4 regions of the Serratia bockelmannii genome follow, and region 2 is predicted to be linked to each of the others. Evidence: predicted binding sites of a transcription regulator. Region 2 holds the regulator's gene; each other region holds the start of a gene.
The links. The regulator Fur, encoded in region 2, represses iron uptake genes when iron is present. The targets are predictions, from matches to a motif close to ATAATAATGAGAACNACTATCAA.

Region 1 (4,261 bases), 780 kb from region 2:
TAGCGGCATACGACAGCGGTTGGCTGGACACTGGGGATGGCCACCGGATCTACTGGGAGCTGAGCGGTAACCCGAACGGTAAACCGGCGGTCTTCATTCACGGTGGACCGGGTGGCGGTATCTCCCCGCATCATCGTCAACTGTTCGATCCCGAACGCTACAAGGTGCTGCTGTTCGATCAGCGCGGTTGCGGCCGTTCCCGCCCGCACGCCAGCCTGGACAACAATACTACCTGGCACTTGGTGGCCGATATCGAGCGGTTGCGCGAAATGGCCGGCGTCGAGCAGTGGCTGGTGTTCGGCGGCTCCTGGGGGTCTACGCTGGCGCTCGCCTATGCGCAAACCCACCCGGAGCACGTCAGTGAAATGGTGCTGCGCGGCATCTTCACCCTGCGCAAGCAGGAGCTGCATTGGTATTACCAGGACGGCGCTTCGCGCTTCTTCCCGGACAAATGGGAGCGCGTGCTGTCCATTCTGTCAGATGAAGAACGTCAAGACGTGATCGCCGCCTACCGGCAGCGGCTGACCTCGGCCGATCCGCAGGTGCAGCTTGAAGCGGCCAAGCTGTGGAGCGTGTGGGAAGGGGAGACGGTCACGCTGTTGCCGAGCCGTGAATCTGCTTCGTTTGGCGAGGATGATTTCGCGCTGGCGTTCGCCCGTATTGAAAACCACTACTTCACGCATCTGGGCTTCCTGGAGAGCGATGACCAGCTGCTGCGTAACGTGCCGCTGATCCGCCATATTCCGGCGGTGATTGTCCACGGCCGCTATGACATGGCCTGCCAGGTGCAGAACGCCTGGGATCTGGCCAAGGCCTGGCCGGAGGCGGAGCTGCATATCGTGGAAGGGGCGGGGCATTCGTATGATGAGCCGGGTATTTTGCACCAGCTGATGATCGCCACCGACCGGTTCGCCGGCAAGTGACGCAAAAACCCGCCGTAATGGCGGGTTTTGTTATTTGACCTTCGGCTCGTACGGCAGGCGCGAAAATCGGTGGGATTCCGCGCGGTAGTGCGCCACGCGCTCGCGAAAATAGTCGCGCAGCGGCTCCGGCTGCTCGCGCTCTACCACTTCCGGGATCACCGGCATGTTGTAGCGCTCTTTGTACGCCACGCCTGAGGCGGCGAGATCCACGTTCACCCTGTCCATCTCTTCTTTGGACAACTCGGCCAGATTGTAACCCACGCTATGCTCCTTACTTACTTTGCCGCATTGAATCTGCGCAGAAGGTAATCCACCCGGCGGCGCTTGGCAAGCCCGTTGCGCCGCCGTCGCGGGCGATATTTATCCAGCAGTAATGCAATCTATTTATTCTTTTAAATAAGAATGATTCGCTTTATGATTAAAATAAAAGATGAAAATAATTATCATGTTAATTCTCAATATATTGGTGATATTTTAATTTATTGATATTTATGGTTTTTATAATTAATGTGATTTGAGTGTAAATAAGGTGTTTTTATTTTTACGGCAGCAGGGCATAATGCGCGGAAATTAAATTCATGACCTGCAAAATAAAAGGAATCATTATGCTGACGCAAGAAATGACTCAAAAGCTGAATGAGCAACTGAATCTGGAGTTCTACTCCGCCAACCTGTACCTGCAGATGAGCGCATGGTGCAGCGATAAAGGCTTTGAAGGCGCCGCCGCATTTCTTAAAGAGCACTCTCAGGAAGAGATGCAGCATATGCAACGCCTGTTCGACTACCTGAGCGACACCGGTTCTCTACCGCTGCTGGGCAGCATCGCCGCGCCGCCGGTGGCGTTCGAATCGCTGGCGGACGTGTTCCAGCAGACCTACGAACACGAACAGCTGATCACCCGTCAGATCAACGAACTGGCGCACGCCGCCATGACCGCGCACGATTACTCCACCTTCAACTTCCTGCAGTGGTACGTGGCGGAGCAGCATGAAGAAGAGAAACTGTTCAAATCCGTGCTGGATAAGCTGGCGCTGGTGGGCACCAGCGGCAAAGGCTTGTTCTTCATCGACAAAGATCTGAAGAAAATGGGCGCGATGGGCCAGGGCGGCAACGGCCAGGCTTAATCTGCACCAGAACATCGAAAAACCGCGCGCAGGTGAGCCTGACGCGCGGTTTTTTTTACCCTGCGTTTATCGCGGTTATGCGGCGATACGTGCTGCCGGATCGCAAAATGCCAGTGATGCGCTCGACTTGCCGCAGCGTGGTCGTTATGATTTACCGCGATACGCTACAGGGATGGTAGAGTCAAAACAGCGGGTTAGCCGATATAACCCGTTTTTCTGTTTACCCGTGGCGCAATCACTTGCGGTGGGTTGGGGCCGCTGATACATCGCCTTGGCTGTGGCCTTAACCCTTATGACCCTCTTTTACTGTTAAGGGATACCACTGTGATCGGTAAAATTCGTTCCTCCTGTCGCCTGCTTTCCACCGTTTTCGTCCTGTTCGTTGGCCTATCTTCACAGCAAGCGCTGGCGCACGCCCACTTGAAAGTGGAAACGCCGAAGGCCGACGCCAGCGTCAGCCCGGCGCCGAAGGCGCTGACCCTCAGCTTCTCCGAAGGCATCGAGCCGAACTTCAGCGGCGTGAAAATCACCGGCCCGGATAACGCCGTGGTGAAAACCGGCAAGCTGCAGCTCGATCCGAACAATAACACCCAGGTCAACGTGCCGATCGACGGCGAACTGAGCGCGGGCAAATACAACGTCAGCTGGCATGTGGTGTCGGTCGACGGGCATAAAACCAAAGGCCAGTACAGCTTCACCGTAAACTGATCGTGAGTCTGGCGACCCTGTTCGTTCTGTGTCGCTTGGTGCACTTTGCGGCGGTGATGCTGATGTTCGGCATCAGTCTGTTCACCGCCTTATTGTCACCGCAGCGCCTCTCCCCGATCCTCTCCCGCGATGTGCGCCCGCTGCTGCTTGCCGGCACCTGGACTGCTGGGCTTTCCGCCGTGGCGCTGCTGGCTATTCAGGCCGGGCAGATGGGCGACGGTTGGCAAGACGCCTGGCGGCTGGAGGTTTGGTGGGCGGTGCTCGGCACCACCTTCGGCGAAGTGTGGCGCTGGCATCTGGGCCTGTCGCTGCTGGCGATCCTGAGCCTGCTGCTGCCGGAGCGGCCGCGCGCGCAGGCGTTGGCGCTGTGTTCGGCGCTGCTGCTGGTGAGCCTGGCGTTTATCGGCCACGCGGCGATGCACGAAGGCACGTTGGGCGCGCTGCACCGCGCCAACCATGCGATACACCTGCTGGCCGCCGGTTACTGGTTCGGCAGCCTGGCGCCGCTGCTGGTTTGCCTGCGTTACCTGCAGCCGCCGCAGTGGCGCAGCGACGCCATCACCACGCTGATCCGTTTCTCGCGCTGGGGGCACCTGGCGGTGGCGGCGGTGATCGTCACCGGCATCGTCAACAGCCTGATCATTCTCGGTGGTTGGCCGCTTAACCTCAGCTCGCCTTATCAGCGCCTGCTGCTGATTAAAACCGCGCTGGTGGCGCTGATGGTGATGGTGGCGCTGGCCAATCGCTACGCTATCGTGCCGGCAATGAGCCGCGTGCCGGCGCTGGCGCAGCGCGGCGTGGTGCTGGCCTGCTGGCTCGAAGTCGGGCTGGGGATGGCGGTGCTGCTGCTGGTCAGTTTATTTGCAACCTATGCGCCGGTATGACATTTCAGCTTGCCGCAGGCCGGCAAGCTGCGGGAAAATCGACGCGAATAGCAACCTTAAGGCCAACACATGAAATCGGTATTACTCGGCATTACGCTGCTGGCAACCGCGACCGGCGCGCTGGCGGCAGACAAACTGGTGAACATCACTAAACTGGAGTACGGCAAACAGTGGGCGTTCACCAAGGAAGAAGTGACGCTGCAATGCCGCAGCGGCGGCGCGCTGTTCGTGCTCAACAACAGCACCTTGATGCAATACCCGCTCAACGATGCAGCGGAGCAGCAGGTGAAGAAGGGCCATCAGCGTGCGCAGCCGCTGGAGGTGCTCCTGCTGGACGACCCTGCCGAACCAGGGAAAAAAATGAGTCTGGCGCCGTTCATTGAACGCGCCGAGAAGCTGTGCGCTGACTAACCGCTTGTTTGCCAACGCCTTGCCCAACGTGCGCGGATTGATGCGCATTTGCCGCATAGTTATTTCGTCACGAAACTATCACGCGGCCGCCGGGCGGCTGGCAAAACTGGCGCGGTAGGCTACTCTTAAAGTGCACGGCTGAACAAGCCCTGCATTAAATGCCAACTTTTAGCGCACGGCTCTCTCCCAAGAGCCATTTCCCTAGACCGAA
Region 2 (4,261 bases):
CATCGCGCCCGAGCGCATCGCCAGGCTGATCGTCATCGACGTCGCGCCCGTGGATTACCAAACCCGCCGCCACGACGAGATCTTCGCCGCGCTGAAGGCCGTCAGCGCCGCCGGCATTACCCAGCGCCAGGCGGCTGCCCAACTGATGCGCGACTACCTGCAGGAAGAAGGCGTGATCCAGTTCCTGCTGAAGTCCTTCCACAACGGTGAATGGCGCTTCAACCTGCCGGTACTGATCGAACGCTACGCAGACATTACCGGCTGGCAGGAAGTCCCGGCCTGGCCGCATCCGACTCTGTTCATTCGCGGCGGCCTGTCGCCGTACGTGCAGGACAGCTACCGTGCGGATATCGCCCGCCAGTTCCCGCAGGCCCGCGCACACGTCGTCGCCGGCACCGGCCATTGGGTGCACGCCGAAAAACCGGAAGCGGTGCTGCGCGCCATCCACCGTTTCCTCGGCGAAGCCTGAAAAACGCACTCACCTGGCGAAAAAACGCGCTAAAGATAACGGCTTAGCGCGTTTAGCCCGCAGTTAGGCATTGTCGCCGCTCCATCTGCTGGGGTAATATGGCGCGCTATAATTTTGCCGCCGCGCCAGCGCGTTCGCGAACGCCGGTTCGGAGGTGAATTTGGGTTAGGGTTTATTGGCCCGAAGTGTGTTAACCGATGCCTCCGGAAGCGTGCGAGCGCTTTTTGATGCAAACTCCCTTGCAGTACCGCTACCTATGGCAAAAGAACAAACGGATCGCACGACGCTGGATCTGTTCGCAGATGAACGCCGTCCGGGGCGCCCGAAAACCAACCCGCTTTCCCGCGATGAACAGCTTAGAATCAATAAGCGCAATCAGTTACGGCGCGATAAAGTGCGTGGATTGCGACGCGTAGAGCTGAAAATCAACGCGGACGCGGTGGATGCCCTGAACAAACTGGCGGAACAGCGCAACATCAGCCGCAGCGAACTCATCGAGCAGATGCTGTTGGCACAACTGGCGGAAGAACAGCCGGAACATTGATCTCTTCGGCCGCACGCGCGGCGCGGCGTTAAGGACAACGCCGGATCGACCCCGCTTTTCTTCATTCTCCGGCATCGCATAAATGCGATAAAACCCCGGCGCCACTTTCTGGCATGATACGCATTTACCGGTAAGAGACTGCGCCTGTCGGCGCCCGCCCCGGAGGCGAAAGGCTCTTGCCATGGCATCATTTTAATCGGCGTCAGCGGCGGCAGTGCTGGCATCGAGTAATGCAATTACTTGAATTTAAAGGTTATACGCGATATGGCTACTGTAGGCATTTTCTTTGGCAGCGACACTGGCAATACCGAAAACATTGCCAAAATGATCCAGAAAATTCTCCAGAAACAGTTTGGCGACGACGTCTCTGAAGTGCATGACATCGCTAAAAGCAGCAAAGAAGACCTGGAAGGGTTCGATATCCTGCTGCTGGGTATCCCGACCTGGTACTACGGTGAAGCGCAGTGTGACTGGGATGATTTCTTCCCGACGCTGGAAGAAGTCGACTTCAACGGCAAACTGGTGGCGCTGTTCGGCTGCGGCGACCAGGAAGACTACGCGGAATACTTCTGTGACGCGATGGGCACCATCCGCGACATCATCGAACCGCGCGGCGCGGCCATCGTGGGCCACTGGCCGACCAAAGGCTACCACTTCGAGGCCTCCAAAGGTCTGGCGGACGACGATCACTTCATCGGTCTGGCGATCGACGAAGACCGTCAGCCGGAGCTGACCAACGAGCGCGTGGACGCTTGGGTCAAACAGATTGTCGAAGAGCTGAGCCTGGCCGATATCGTCGGCTAAACCCCGGCACTGGCGAAAGGTTGAACAAAGGCCCTGTAAAGTGCATAGTGTGCCGACAGGGCCGTCATCGGCAACAGGGATTGCTGCGATAGAAGCTACAGATTTGTAACTTCCCACCCCGTCACGGTAGACTGAGATATCGGTTTATCCCATCCATCAAGGCGTTGCATGCAAAACATGCAATAGTGCAATTATATCTTTGTTAACAACCGGCGGTTTCCATTTAGTACAACCGGTTCTATAATGAGACGCATTAACTCTTTGTGCCGACCGATGCCACAGGCGAGTACGCCTCAACTTGATTAGCATAGTAACAGGACTGAATTCGCATGACCGACAACAACATCGCATTGAAGAAGGCCGGCTTAAAAGTCACGCTTCCGCGACTCAAAATCCTGGAAGTACTGCAAAATCCGGAATGCCATCACGTCAGTGCGGAAGATTTGTACAAAAAACTGATTGATATGGGCGAAGAGATCGGGCTGGCAACGGTTTATCGCGTACTGAACCAGTTTGACGATGCGGGCATTGTGACACGTCACAATTTCGAAGGCGGCAAGTCCGTGTTCGAGCTGACCCAACAGCATCACCACGATCACCTGATTTGCCTGGACTGCGGCAAAGTGATCGAATTCAGCGACGAATCCATCGAAGTGCGCCAGCGTGATATCGCCAAGCAGCACGGTATCAAGCTCACCAACCACAGCCTGTACCTGTACGGCCACTGTGAAACCGGTGACTGCCGCGAAGACGAAACGCTGCACGACAAGAAGTAAGCCCTGACCGGCTATGAAAAACCGCCTCACACCGAGGCGGTTTTTTTATGCCCGCCGTACAGCAGACAAAAAAATCCCCGGACAAGCCGGGGGAAAATCATGTCATGAAATATCACAATTGCAGCGGCACAGCGACTCCACGTACTACTCTCACTACAACGTCCGCCCTACGCCGACACGCGTGGGCGAACGCATTCCCCCTTCGTTATACGGCCGCCGCCAGGGCAGCGGGCCGTTGCACCGGGCTTAGACCTTCTCGGCGCGGCTGTAGCGTTTGCCGTCCGGGCTGACCGAACGCACCTGCACTTCACCGGAGATCGCCGGCTTGGCCTTGGCATCATAGCGCTGCCACTGCTTGCCACCGTCGGTGGAGTACTCGATGCCCAACCCCGGCAGCGCGATATTCGCCTCCAGCTTGCCGCCCGCTACGCGTGCGCCCGGTACCGGCAGACGGTAAGCGACGCCGCCCTTGTCCAGCTTGGCCAGTTCACGCTGGCCCAGGATATTGGCAAAGCGCAGCCAGTCTTTCTCCAGCGTCTTGGTATCGACAAAGTGGGTTTCCCCGCCTTTGTATTCGCGGCCGGCACGATAGTCCTGCTCCCAACCGGCGCGGTGCCAGGCGCGTTCTGCCACCGAGAGCGCGCGCGGGAAGATCATGTATTCCATCTGCGGGTCGGTGCGCTGGGTTTCGCTCCACAGCTGAGCGGACAGCCCGTAGGCGCCCGGCCACGGCTTGTCGCTCTTGGCGTTGAAGTGGTTGCCATCGCGATCGACCGAGGTTTCCGCATTCTGCGGCATGTTGTCCGGCGCGAAGCTGAACACCTTGCGTTCGTCGCTGAAGCGGGTACCCCAGTAGTAACCGCGCTCGTCCGGGTTCACCTCGTAAGGGAAGTCCATATAGACGTAGTCCGGGTTGGAGACCACCACTTCATACCCTTTATTGGCCCAGTCGTTAACGCTATCGAAACCGCCCCAATACAGGGTGTCCCAGAAGTTGACGCCCACGCGCGAGGTGGCGAACGCCTTCGAACTCTCGGCGTCTTTCAGGCCGTCTTGCCAGGCCTGCATTCTGTCGATGCCGTGCGCTTTCACCAACTTGCTGACCTCTTGACCAAAGTAGCTCGGCAGGTGCTCCATGTCGGCCACTTTGCCCTCTTTGATCATCACCTGGCACACCTGAGACTTGGCCCACGGCTTGTCTTCATTGCTCTGGTCAATGATGCCTTTACCCGGTTCCGGTTTCGCCTTGTCGGTGTAGCCGGCGCCCAGGCGGATGTTTTTCGCTTCGTCGCCGCCGAAGTGCCAGGTCTTGATCGGCTGGCCGGCTTCTTTATGCATCTGGGCAATCTCGCCAATCACCTTGTCGACAAAGCGCTGGGAGGAATCCAGGCACGGGTTCAGGTAACTCTGACGGTTAAAGAACTGCACGGAGGTGGTATTGGAGGTATCGGTCGGATCCACCAGGCGGAACTCGTTGGCCTCCTGCTCTTTGCCGGCGGCATGCAGTTTCTTGTAGCGCGCTTCCATCGAGACCACCGCCGCGCGGGCGTGCGCCGGCATGTCGATCTCCGGGATCACCTCAATCTGGCGCGCCTGGGCGTATTTGATGATGTCGATGTAGTCCTGACGAGTGAAGAAACCGCCGTAGACATCCGGCCCCTGGCCGTA
Region 3 (4,261 bases), 1.3 Mb from region 2:
TTCGGTGTAGTGCGCCACGGCGAAGCTGTTGCGCCGCAGCGCGATTTGGTCGGCGATCCAGATCCCCGGTTGCGCCGCAACCAGCGGATAATCCCGATACTCGACCTGAGTATCCGGTAAAGAAAGCGTTTCTGACATGGTGTCTGTCCTTTCCCTCAAACGGAATGTATCGATGTGGCTGTGCGGCGATTAACGCGGCGCATCCGCCGCTTTCAGCGCCGCCGGCCGCATGTCCTGCCAGTGCGTTTCGATGTAGTCGATGCATTCGCCGCGCGACGCCGGCCCCATCAGCACGCGCCACCCCTGCGGCGTATCGGCAAACTGCGGCCACAGCGAGTACTGCTGTTGCGCGTTGATCAGCACGGAGAAACGGAGATTTTCGTCATCGAACGGGTTTTGTTGTTCCTGAGTCATTTGCCTTACCTGTCTGTCAAAATGTGGGATTACTTCATTGCGGAAAGCAGCTGGCGCACGCCGTCCACCAGGCCACCGCGCCAGCAGAGCGCATCGTGCCCGCCGGAAAACACGCGGTATTCGGCGCGGTGCCCTGCCGCTGCCAGAGCCTGATGCATCTGGCGATTAACGAATTCGATGTCCGCCTCCCGATCGCCGGCTTGCTGAATCACGGTGAGCTTGGGCGCCGCCGGGTTGCGTTGCCGAACCTGGCGTATCAGCCAGCCTTCTTCCAGCTCGTGGCGTTTTTCGAACTGGGTAACGAATTGCACCGTAGGCCACCAGAAGGAGCCGGACTGGCTCAGCACGTGGCCGAAGCGCTCTGGCCAGTGCAACCCGGCATATAACGCCGCCAGCCCGCCGTAGCTCTGGCCGGCGACGACGGTGCGCGCCCCTGCCTCGCTGAACGGTTCGCGCCGCTGCGCCTGCGGCAACAGTTCGTCGATCACCGCCTGCCAAAACGCGGCGTTGCAAGGCAGCTCGTTTTCCCGGTGTTCGCCGTCGATCGCATCGATCAGCAGCCAACATGCGGCCGGCAGGTGCCCTTGTGCGGTTTCGTGCTCGATCACCGGCAACAGCGCGTGCTTTTCGATCCAGTTTTGGCCATCGAGCAGCAGCACCAGCGGGCGATTCGCTTTCATCGCCGCGTCGCCGCTGGCATACAGCCAAACTCGCCGCTGGTTATCCAGCCGTTCGCTCTGCCACTGGAAAAGCTGCAGCCGCGCCTCCTCCAGTGGCCGATCGACGGCCTGCCAGGCGCTTTGATCGTCGGCATCCGGCCCTTGCGCCAGGGATACGGGCCGCGGGCGATGAGACGGTCCCAACGAGAGACGATTCAGCGGATCGGCAATCGCCAACGGGAACAGCGATACCCACCAGGCACGCTGCTGGCGGTCGCGCAACGTTTCGTCGTCGCTGAATGCGGGGGGAAGATCCCGGTCGGTAATGGGGATCAGGCTGTAGCTACCGCGCCAGCGGCGATCGACTACGGCCGAGCCGTACCAAACGTCGGTGCCGGGGAGCCGGGTCAGGCCGCTGGGGGACGTGCTGTGGTGATCGGTAATGCCGTTGATATCGGCGTAAACGCGGCATATCGGCGAGTGCCGTTCATCGCCGGCGGGATCGCGCCATAGCCAGGTCATTTTGACGTGACTGTCATCGTGCGGTTCGACGACAGGCGTGCCCTGAGCGGCAACCTTCTGCCACCACGCGGATTGCCCTGCCGCCTCTTCACGCAGCCACTGCGCCGCCAATCCATCACGACCGTTTTCTGGCCTCTTTTCCGGCAAAAACTCCATAGCGCCCCTTACATAACATGAGTGTCTTTTACAAAACCTGACAATCGTATTGATACTCATTATCATTTTCAATACTATTTGTCGGATTTTTACCGTCGTGCAAACACGACGTCTCCACGTCGACGGGACAAGACCGCTTGTCGGCATTTCGGGGTTTATCAGGGTGGCATGACACACAAAAGTAGGTATTCAGGAGAGATAATGAAGATTAAAAACAAAGGGATAGAAAACGCGAACGCGGAGGCGATGTCCGCCAAGCGTCTGTTGCTGGGATCGGCGCTGGCCTTACTGCCCTTCGCGCCACACGCGTCCGCCGCAGCGGACGAGACGATTCTGGTGACCGCCGACGCACAAAACAGCGTGACCGCACCGGCCAAAGGGATCGTCGCTAAAGAGAGCGCCGCTGGCACCAAGACCGCCACCGCTCTGCGTAAGACGCCGCAGGCCATCTCGGTGGTCACGCGCGAGCAGATGAACGACCAGGAGCCGGCGTCGGTCGCCGACGCATTGAACTACACCAGCGGGGTGATCACCACCTACCGCGGCAACTCCAACCGCAATGACGAAGTGATCAGCCGCGGCTTCCGTTATGCGCCCAAGCTGCTCGACGGCCTGCACTTTGGCCTCTCGAGCCAAAATGGCGGCGCCGGGCAGATCGATCCCTGGCTGCTGGAGCGCGTGGAGATGGTGCACGGCCCGGCCGGCGTGCTGTACGGCCAGGTCAGCCCCGGCGGCGTGGTGGTGATGACCAGCAAGCGCCCTACCGCCCAGAGCATTCACGAGGTGAAATTCAGCACCGGCAACCGCCATCTGGCGGAAACGGCGTTTGATTTTGGCGGCAAGCTCAATGACGACAACACCCTGTTCTATCGCCTGAACGGTATCGCCCGAACCGAACATGAGTTTGTCAAAGACAGCAAGCAGCAACGGGTGGCCATCGCCCCGGCCTTCACCTGGCTGCCGAACGAAGATACCAGCTTTACGCTGTTGACCAGCTACCAGAACGATCCGAAAGCCGGATCGCGTAACTTCCTGCCGCGTTCCGGCACGCTGTTCCCGACCAGCGCGGGCTACGTGCCTTACGACTTCAACGTCAGCGAACCCAGCTTCAACAAGTCGCGGCGCGAACAGGCGTCGATCGGCTACAGCCTCGAGCATAACTTCAGCGATGCGCTGTCGTTTACCCAGAACCTGCGCTTCACCCACCGTGATGAAGACTATAAATATCTGGTTTATAACGTAAACTCGACGGTCAACGACCACACCGTCACCCGCATGGCGCAGCATGAAACGCAGATGACCAACGAGTTTGGCGTGGATAACCAGCTGAAGGGTTTGTTCGACACCGGCGAGGTGAAGCACACGGTGCTGGGCGGGTTAGATTACCGCTACAGCCATATCGATTCGAAGATGTATCGCGATCGCGGTAACGATTACCCGATCGACTGGGCCAACCCGGTTCGCCCCAGCATCGATGGCAGCACGTTGGCGCTGGCTTCCAGCGATTTGAAGACGCTGAATCAGGTCGGGGTGTATCTGCAGGACCAGTTGGAGTGGAATAACTGGAACCTGCTGCTGTCCGGCCGTCAGGACTGGTCGCAGGTCAACACCCGCGATCGCACCAGCGGCGGCAAAGAGCAGACCTATAACGATGCCCAGTTCACCGGCCGCGCGGGCCTGCTCTACGCCTTCGACAACGGCATTTCACCGTATGTCAGCTACAGTACCTCGTTCGATCCTAACCTGTACCCAAGTGCCGCGGGCGCCGATCCGCTCAAGCCGACCACCGGCAAACAAACCGAGGTGGGCGTGAAGTACCAGATCCCGGGCGGCAATACCCTGCTGACCCTCTCCTGGTTCGACATTACCCAGCGCAATGTGGCGTCCTATAACCGCCTCACCTCCGCCTACGAGCAGATCGGTGAGGTGAAATCCAAAGGGATTGAGGCGGAAGTGCACGCTCAGCCTACGCCGGAGATCACGCTGACCGCCGCTTATACCTACACCGACGTAGTGACCAAAGACTCCAACTCGGCGGATGAAATTGGCCACAGCCCGGCGGGCATCCCGCGCCACGCGGCCTCCGCCTGGGGCAGCTACAGCGTCCTGAGCGGTGCGCTGAACGGCCTGACCGTCGGCAGCGGCGTGCGTTACATCGGCGATGCGCCGGCCGACGCCACCGGCCAGTACGACGTGCCGCACTACACGCTGTACGATGCCATGGTGAAATATGACCTCGGCCAGGCTTCGTCGGCGCTGCGCGGTGCGGCGCTCCAGCTCAACGTGCAGAACCTGACGGACAAGAAATACGTCTCATCCTGCAGCGGCGAGTACGCCTGCTTCTACGGCAGCGGCCGCAGCATCATCGCTTCGGTCAACTACCGCTGGTAACAAAAAGGGGTGGCCAACATCGTAATGTTTGTCAGTTAGCGTTTTTCTGAAGGTATTGATGACGTTTTCGGGCGATAAATGAAAATGAGCAAGGGGCCGTAAGATGCTGCCCCTTGCAA
Region 4 (4,261 bases), 1.4 Mb from region 2:
CAAGGCGTTTTGAGGGCCGCCGCAAAGAAAACGGGCGCCAAACGGCGCCCAAGGCGTGACAGGTTAGAAATCGACCGTCGCCTGCAGGCTCAGGCTGCGCGGCTCACCCTCAATCACGCGTAAATTACCGGCGCTGGAAGCATAGTATTCGCGGTTGAACAGGTTTTTCACATTCAGTTTCAGCTGAGTATGTTTCCCCAGCAGCTTGCTGTCCCAGGCGACAAAGGCATCCGCCACGGTATAGGCCGGCATGGTGAAACTGTTCTCCGGATCGCCGGCGCGGCGACCGACGTAGCGCGCGCCGCCGCCAATGCGCACCTCGCCGGGCACCACCGGCAGCGTCATGCGGTGGCTGAGGTACAGGCCGCCCATGTTGGTCGGGGCGTTGACCAGCCGATTGCCGACGTTGGTCGGATTGAGGTTGTCTTCGACGATCTCGGTTTTGTCGTAGCTGTAGTTGGCGGTGAGATCCCAGTTGGGCGCCACTTCGCCGTTCAACTCCAATTCCGCACCGGTGGAGCGCGCTTTGGGAATGCTGCGGGTCACGCCGTTGATAAAGATCGACATATTGCTTTCATCGATGCGATAGAGCGCCAGCGTGGCGTCGAACGCCGGAGTGATCTGCCATTTTCCGCCTACCTCATAGGTGGTGCCGGTTTCCGGCGTAGCGACGTCGCCATTGTCGTCGATGGCGGTGGACGGCGTGAACGAACGGCTGTAATTGCCGTACAGCGACAGGCTCGGCGTCAGCTTATACACCAACCCCGCCTGCGGCAAAAACTGGTCGTCTTTGTCATTGAGCGTATTTTTCGGTTTCTGGAAACCGTTGCTGTTGTTTTGGTAATACGACTGATAGCGCGCGCCCAGCACCGCGATCCATTGATCGGTGAGATGAATGCTGTCCTTGGCGTACAGGGAACGGCTGAACAGCGTGGCGCGCAGGTTGCTTGACGCGTCACTGTAAGTGGTGCTGTCGGTGACCGGCGTTTCGCCATACACCGGATCATGCATGTTGAAGGTCTTCGAGACCTTGCCGCGGTAGGAATAGGCCTTGTAGGTCTGATTCTTCTCGTAGTCCACGCCCAGCAGCAGGTCGTGCTGCATGCCGAACAGCTGCGGCGAACCGGTCAGATCCCAGGAGTAATAGTGGGTTTGATGATTGAAACCGCGATTGGCGTCGGCGCGGCGCGAGACGATGCCGGTCGTGGTGTCGACCGCGGTGGCGCGCACTTCGTTGCTGTCGTAACGGCGTTGCAGCCAGGCGTAGTTGAAGCGGGTCGTCCAGATCGGATCCAGCGCGTACTCATAATGGGCGTTCAGACGTTTGTTCTTGCCCCAGGCATGGTTCGCGTAGTCATCCAAGCGGCGGTCATAGGGCACATCGACCGGTTTGCCGTCGATAAATGCGGTGCCGCGATCGTAAGGAATGTCGTACTTGTATTCGCTGTAGGCGATGTTAAAGGAGGCCTGGTCGCCGAACCAACTGAGCGAGGGGGCGATCAGCGTGTGTTCGTCGCTGCCGAAATTGCGCCAGTAATCTGCGTGCTGGCGTTCGGCGATCAGGCGAAAGGCGAAGCCGCCGCCCAGCGGGCCGGTCACATCGACGCTGCCGCTGCCGCCGCCAACACTGTTGGTGGCGCCGCTGATGCGGGTGTTCCAGTCATACTGCGGTTTTTTGCTGATCAGATTGATGACGCCGCCGGGGCTGAGGATGCCATACAGCAGCGAAGCGGAACCTTTCAGGACCTCAACGCGATCGGTGGTGGCGTCCATGCTCAACCCCTGGTTGCTGCGCACGCCGTCGATGAAGACCGAGCCGTCGGAGTTAACCCCGAACCCGCGTTTGACGAAGCCATCCTCCGTGCCGCCGAGCGTGTTGCCCTGGGTGACGCCGCTGACGAACTTCATCGCGTCATTGACGCTTTTGACCTGGAAGTCGTCAATGACCTGAGAGGTGACGACGCTGACCGATTGCGGTACCTCGGCGATCGGCGCTGCGCTCTTGCCGGCGGTCGAGGCGGTGTCGGCGCTATAGCTACCAGAAGGCTGGGCCGCGGCGGTCACCGTAATGGATTCCTCCGTTTTTGCGCCGGGTGCGGCGGCGATCGTCAGGGCGGGGAACAGGCCGGCGAACAGGGGCAGCGAGCGAAAAACGTGATTTTTTTTGTTTTTGTTGGGGTGGCGAAGAACTGAGTGGCGCATATAATTCCGTAAAAAATAATAAATAGTAACGATTATCATTATAATTATCATTTATACGTTTTGAATAGTGGGGAATGCCTGTATCCCTTCACTGCGCGATTTAATTTTGTCTTTACGGTAAAAGGCGGCCATTTTTCCGGTAAAAAATCGGCTGGGTGGCAATAACGATCGTAGTGACGGGAGGGGCACGGCAGTTTGTTCGCCGGAAGGGGGATTCCTGTCAATATATTGATACACAAATATATTTTCCCTTGATGAATAAACAGGTGTCCGGGCAGGCAAAACTGGCAATAATAGGCGGGTCGGCCGTTTATCTTCGCCTCATCGCCGACGGTTGTGACGCGAACAGACGGTCACTTTATGCTAGCGGAAGTCTCTGGATCCAAGATGCAAACCACCTCGTTGTCCGATACCCGGAAAATTTGGCCCGCGCTCATCATTTTTTTGCTGGTGTTCACCCTGTGTCTGCTGGGCATCGTGAGTCGCCCCGGCAGTTTTCTGGCGATATTCTGGCCGGTGAACGCCGTACTGCTGGCCGTTTTGGTGCGGCGGCCACAGTGGGCTACGCGGGCCGGCTGGGGCATGGCGGTGCTGGGCTATCTGGCGGCGGACCTGTTGACCGGCAGTTCGCTGCAAAAGACGCTGCTGCTGAACGTCGCCAATCTGACCGGCGTCGTGGTGGGGTATCTGTTGTTCATGCGGCTGTCGCCGCCGGCGCGCACGTTGCAGCGCGGCACGTCCAGCATGTACCTGTTCGGTATCTGCCTGGCTGCCGCCGCCGCGACCGGCGCGGTGGGCGCCGCAACTTCGCAGTGGCTGTTCGGCAGACCGTATCTGACCTCGCTGGCGCTGTGGTTCTCGTCCGAATTCACCAACTACGTCACGCTGATGCCGTTTATTCTGGCGTTTCCCGCCGATTGGCGACGTCGCCTTGCGGCGGCCGGCGCCCTGTTCACCCAGCGCAGCCACTGGCCGCGCGCGGGGCGAAAACTCACGGTATTGGCGCTGCTGTTGCTGGCGGCGGTGTGCAGCGTGCTGATCGGCGGCCCCGGGGCGGTGATCTTTCCCATGCCGGTGCTGCTATGGCTGGCGATGTCCTTCTCATTGTTCTGCACCATGATTGCGGTGCTGATTTATGTGCTGTGGTGCCATCTGGCGATCGATTTCGGGTTGCTTAGCACGACGCTCGACATGAAGGTGTTGCAAAACGCGGTATCGATGCGTTTGGGCATCGCGCTGCTGGCGCTGGGGCCCATCGCCGTGGCCAGCATGAACTATGCGCGTAATGCGCTGCTGCGCACGCTGGAGCACGTGGCGAATCACGATGCGTTAACGCACGTGCTGACGCGCAATGCGTTTATGCAGCGCGGCGAACGGTTGATAGACCAAAAGGGCGAGCTGGTGTGCGTCATGATGCTCGATATCGACTATTTCAAATCGATTAATGACCGTTTTGGCCATGCCGGCGGCGATCAGGCACTGATGGCCTTTACCCGCGCGATCGCCGCCGATCTGAGCGTCGGTGACCTGTTCGGCCGCATGGGGGGCGAAGAGTTCGCCATCGTTTCGACGCTCGGCCAGCCGCAGCAAGGATGGCAATTGGCCGAACGCCTGCGGCAACGCATCGAAACGGAGTCTATCCTCATGCCGGCCGGGCATCCGCTGCAGATCACCGTCAGCATCGGCATGGTGACCTGCCCGGGCGGCGCCGGCCAAAGCCTGGCGGATCTGCTGAAGCTGGCGGATCTGGCGGTGTACAAAGCGAAAAACGCCGGCCGTAACCGGGTTGCCACACCGGAATCGTCTCCGCCGGCTGCTCATGGCCGCTGAACTTCCGATCCGCGCTCTGCCCCGGCCGTCTAAACTGGTAGGGGGCGCGGGCATTTCCGCCTGCGCCGAACCGACTGTCCTTAATCAGACAAGAGGATGCCAGAATGAAATACGTAGACGGGTTTGTGGTGGCGGTACCGGCCGCCAATAAGGAGGCCTATCACCGGTTGGTGGCCGCAGCGGCGCCGCTGTTCAAAGAGTTTGGCGCCACGCGCATCGTGGAATGTTG

Region 1: ftnA (non-heme ferritin) is a predicted target of Fur. The motif match lies at 1,354-1,376, and genes of this name have one in related genera.
Region 3: fes (enterochelin esterase) is a predicted target of Fur. The motif match lies at 1,801-1,823, and genes of this name have one in related genera.
Region 4: ACSJLU_RS12400 (TonB-dependent siderophore receptor) is a predicted target of Fur. The motif match lies at 2,231-2,253, and genes of this name have one in related genera.

The regions. Positions count from the first base shown of each region.
Region 1 covers NZ_CP196512.1:1,997,193-2,001,453, forward strand. The annotation lists gene pip (prolyl aminopeptidase) at 1-923, shown strand, start outside; gene ACSJLU_RS09610 (DNA polymerase III subunit theta) at 954-1,184, opposite strand; gene ftnA (non-heme ferritin) at 1,529-2,047, shown strand; gene yobA (CopC domain-containing protein YobA) at 2,372-2,755, shown strand; gene copD (copper homeostasis membrane protein CopD) at 2,758-3,639, shown strand; gene ACSJLU_RS09630 (YebY family protein) at 3,709-4,050, shown strand.
Region 2 covers NZ_CP196512.1:1,218,481-1,222,741, reverse strand. The annotation lists gene ybfF (esterase) at 1-469, shown strand, start outside; gene ybfE (LexA regulated protein) at 726-1,013, shown strand; gene fldA (flavodoxin FldA) at 1,278-1,817, shown strand; gene fur (ferric iron uptake transcriptional regulator) at 2,147-2,593, shown strand; gene ACSJLU_RS05790 (beta-N-acetylhexosaminidase) at 2,840-4,261, opposite strand, start outside.
Region 3 covers NZ_CP196512.1:2,547,695-2,551,955, forward strand. The annotation lists gene ACSJLU_RS12210 (amino acid adenylation domain-containing protein) at 1-138, opposite strand, end outside; gene ACSJLU_RS12215 (MbtH family protein) at 190-414, opposite strand; gene fes (enterochelin esterase) at 444-1,751, opposite strand; gene ACSJLU_RS12225 (TonB-dependent siderophore receptor) at 1,953-4,142, shown strand.
Region 4 covers NZ_CP196512.1:2,591,655-2,595,915, reverse strand. The annotation lists gene ACSJLU_RS12405 (alpha/beta fold hydrolase) at 1-13, shown strand, start outside; gene ACSJLU_RS12400 (TonB-dependent siderophore receptor) at 64-2,202, opposite strand; gene ACSJLU_RS12395 (GGDEF domain-containing protein) at 2,590-4,032, shown strand; gene ACSJLU_RS12390 (DUF1428 domain-containing protein) at 4,137-4,261, shown strand, end outside.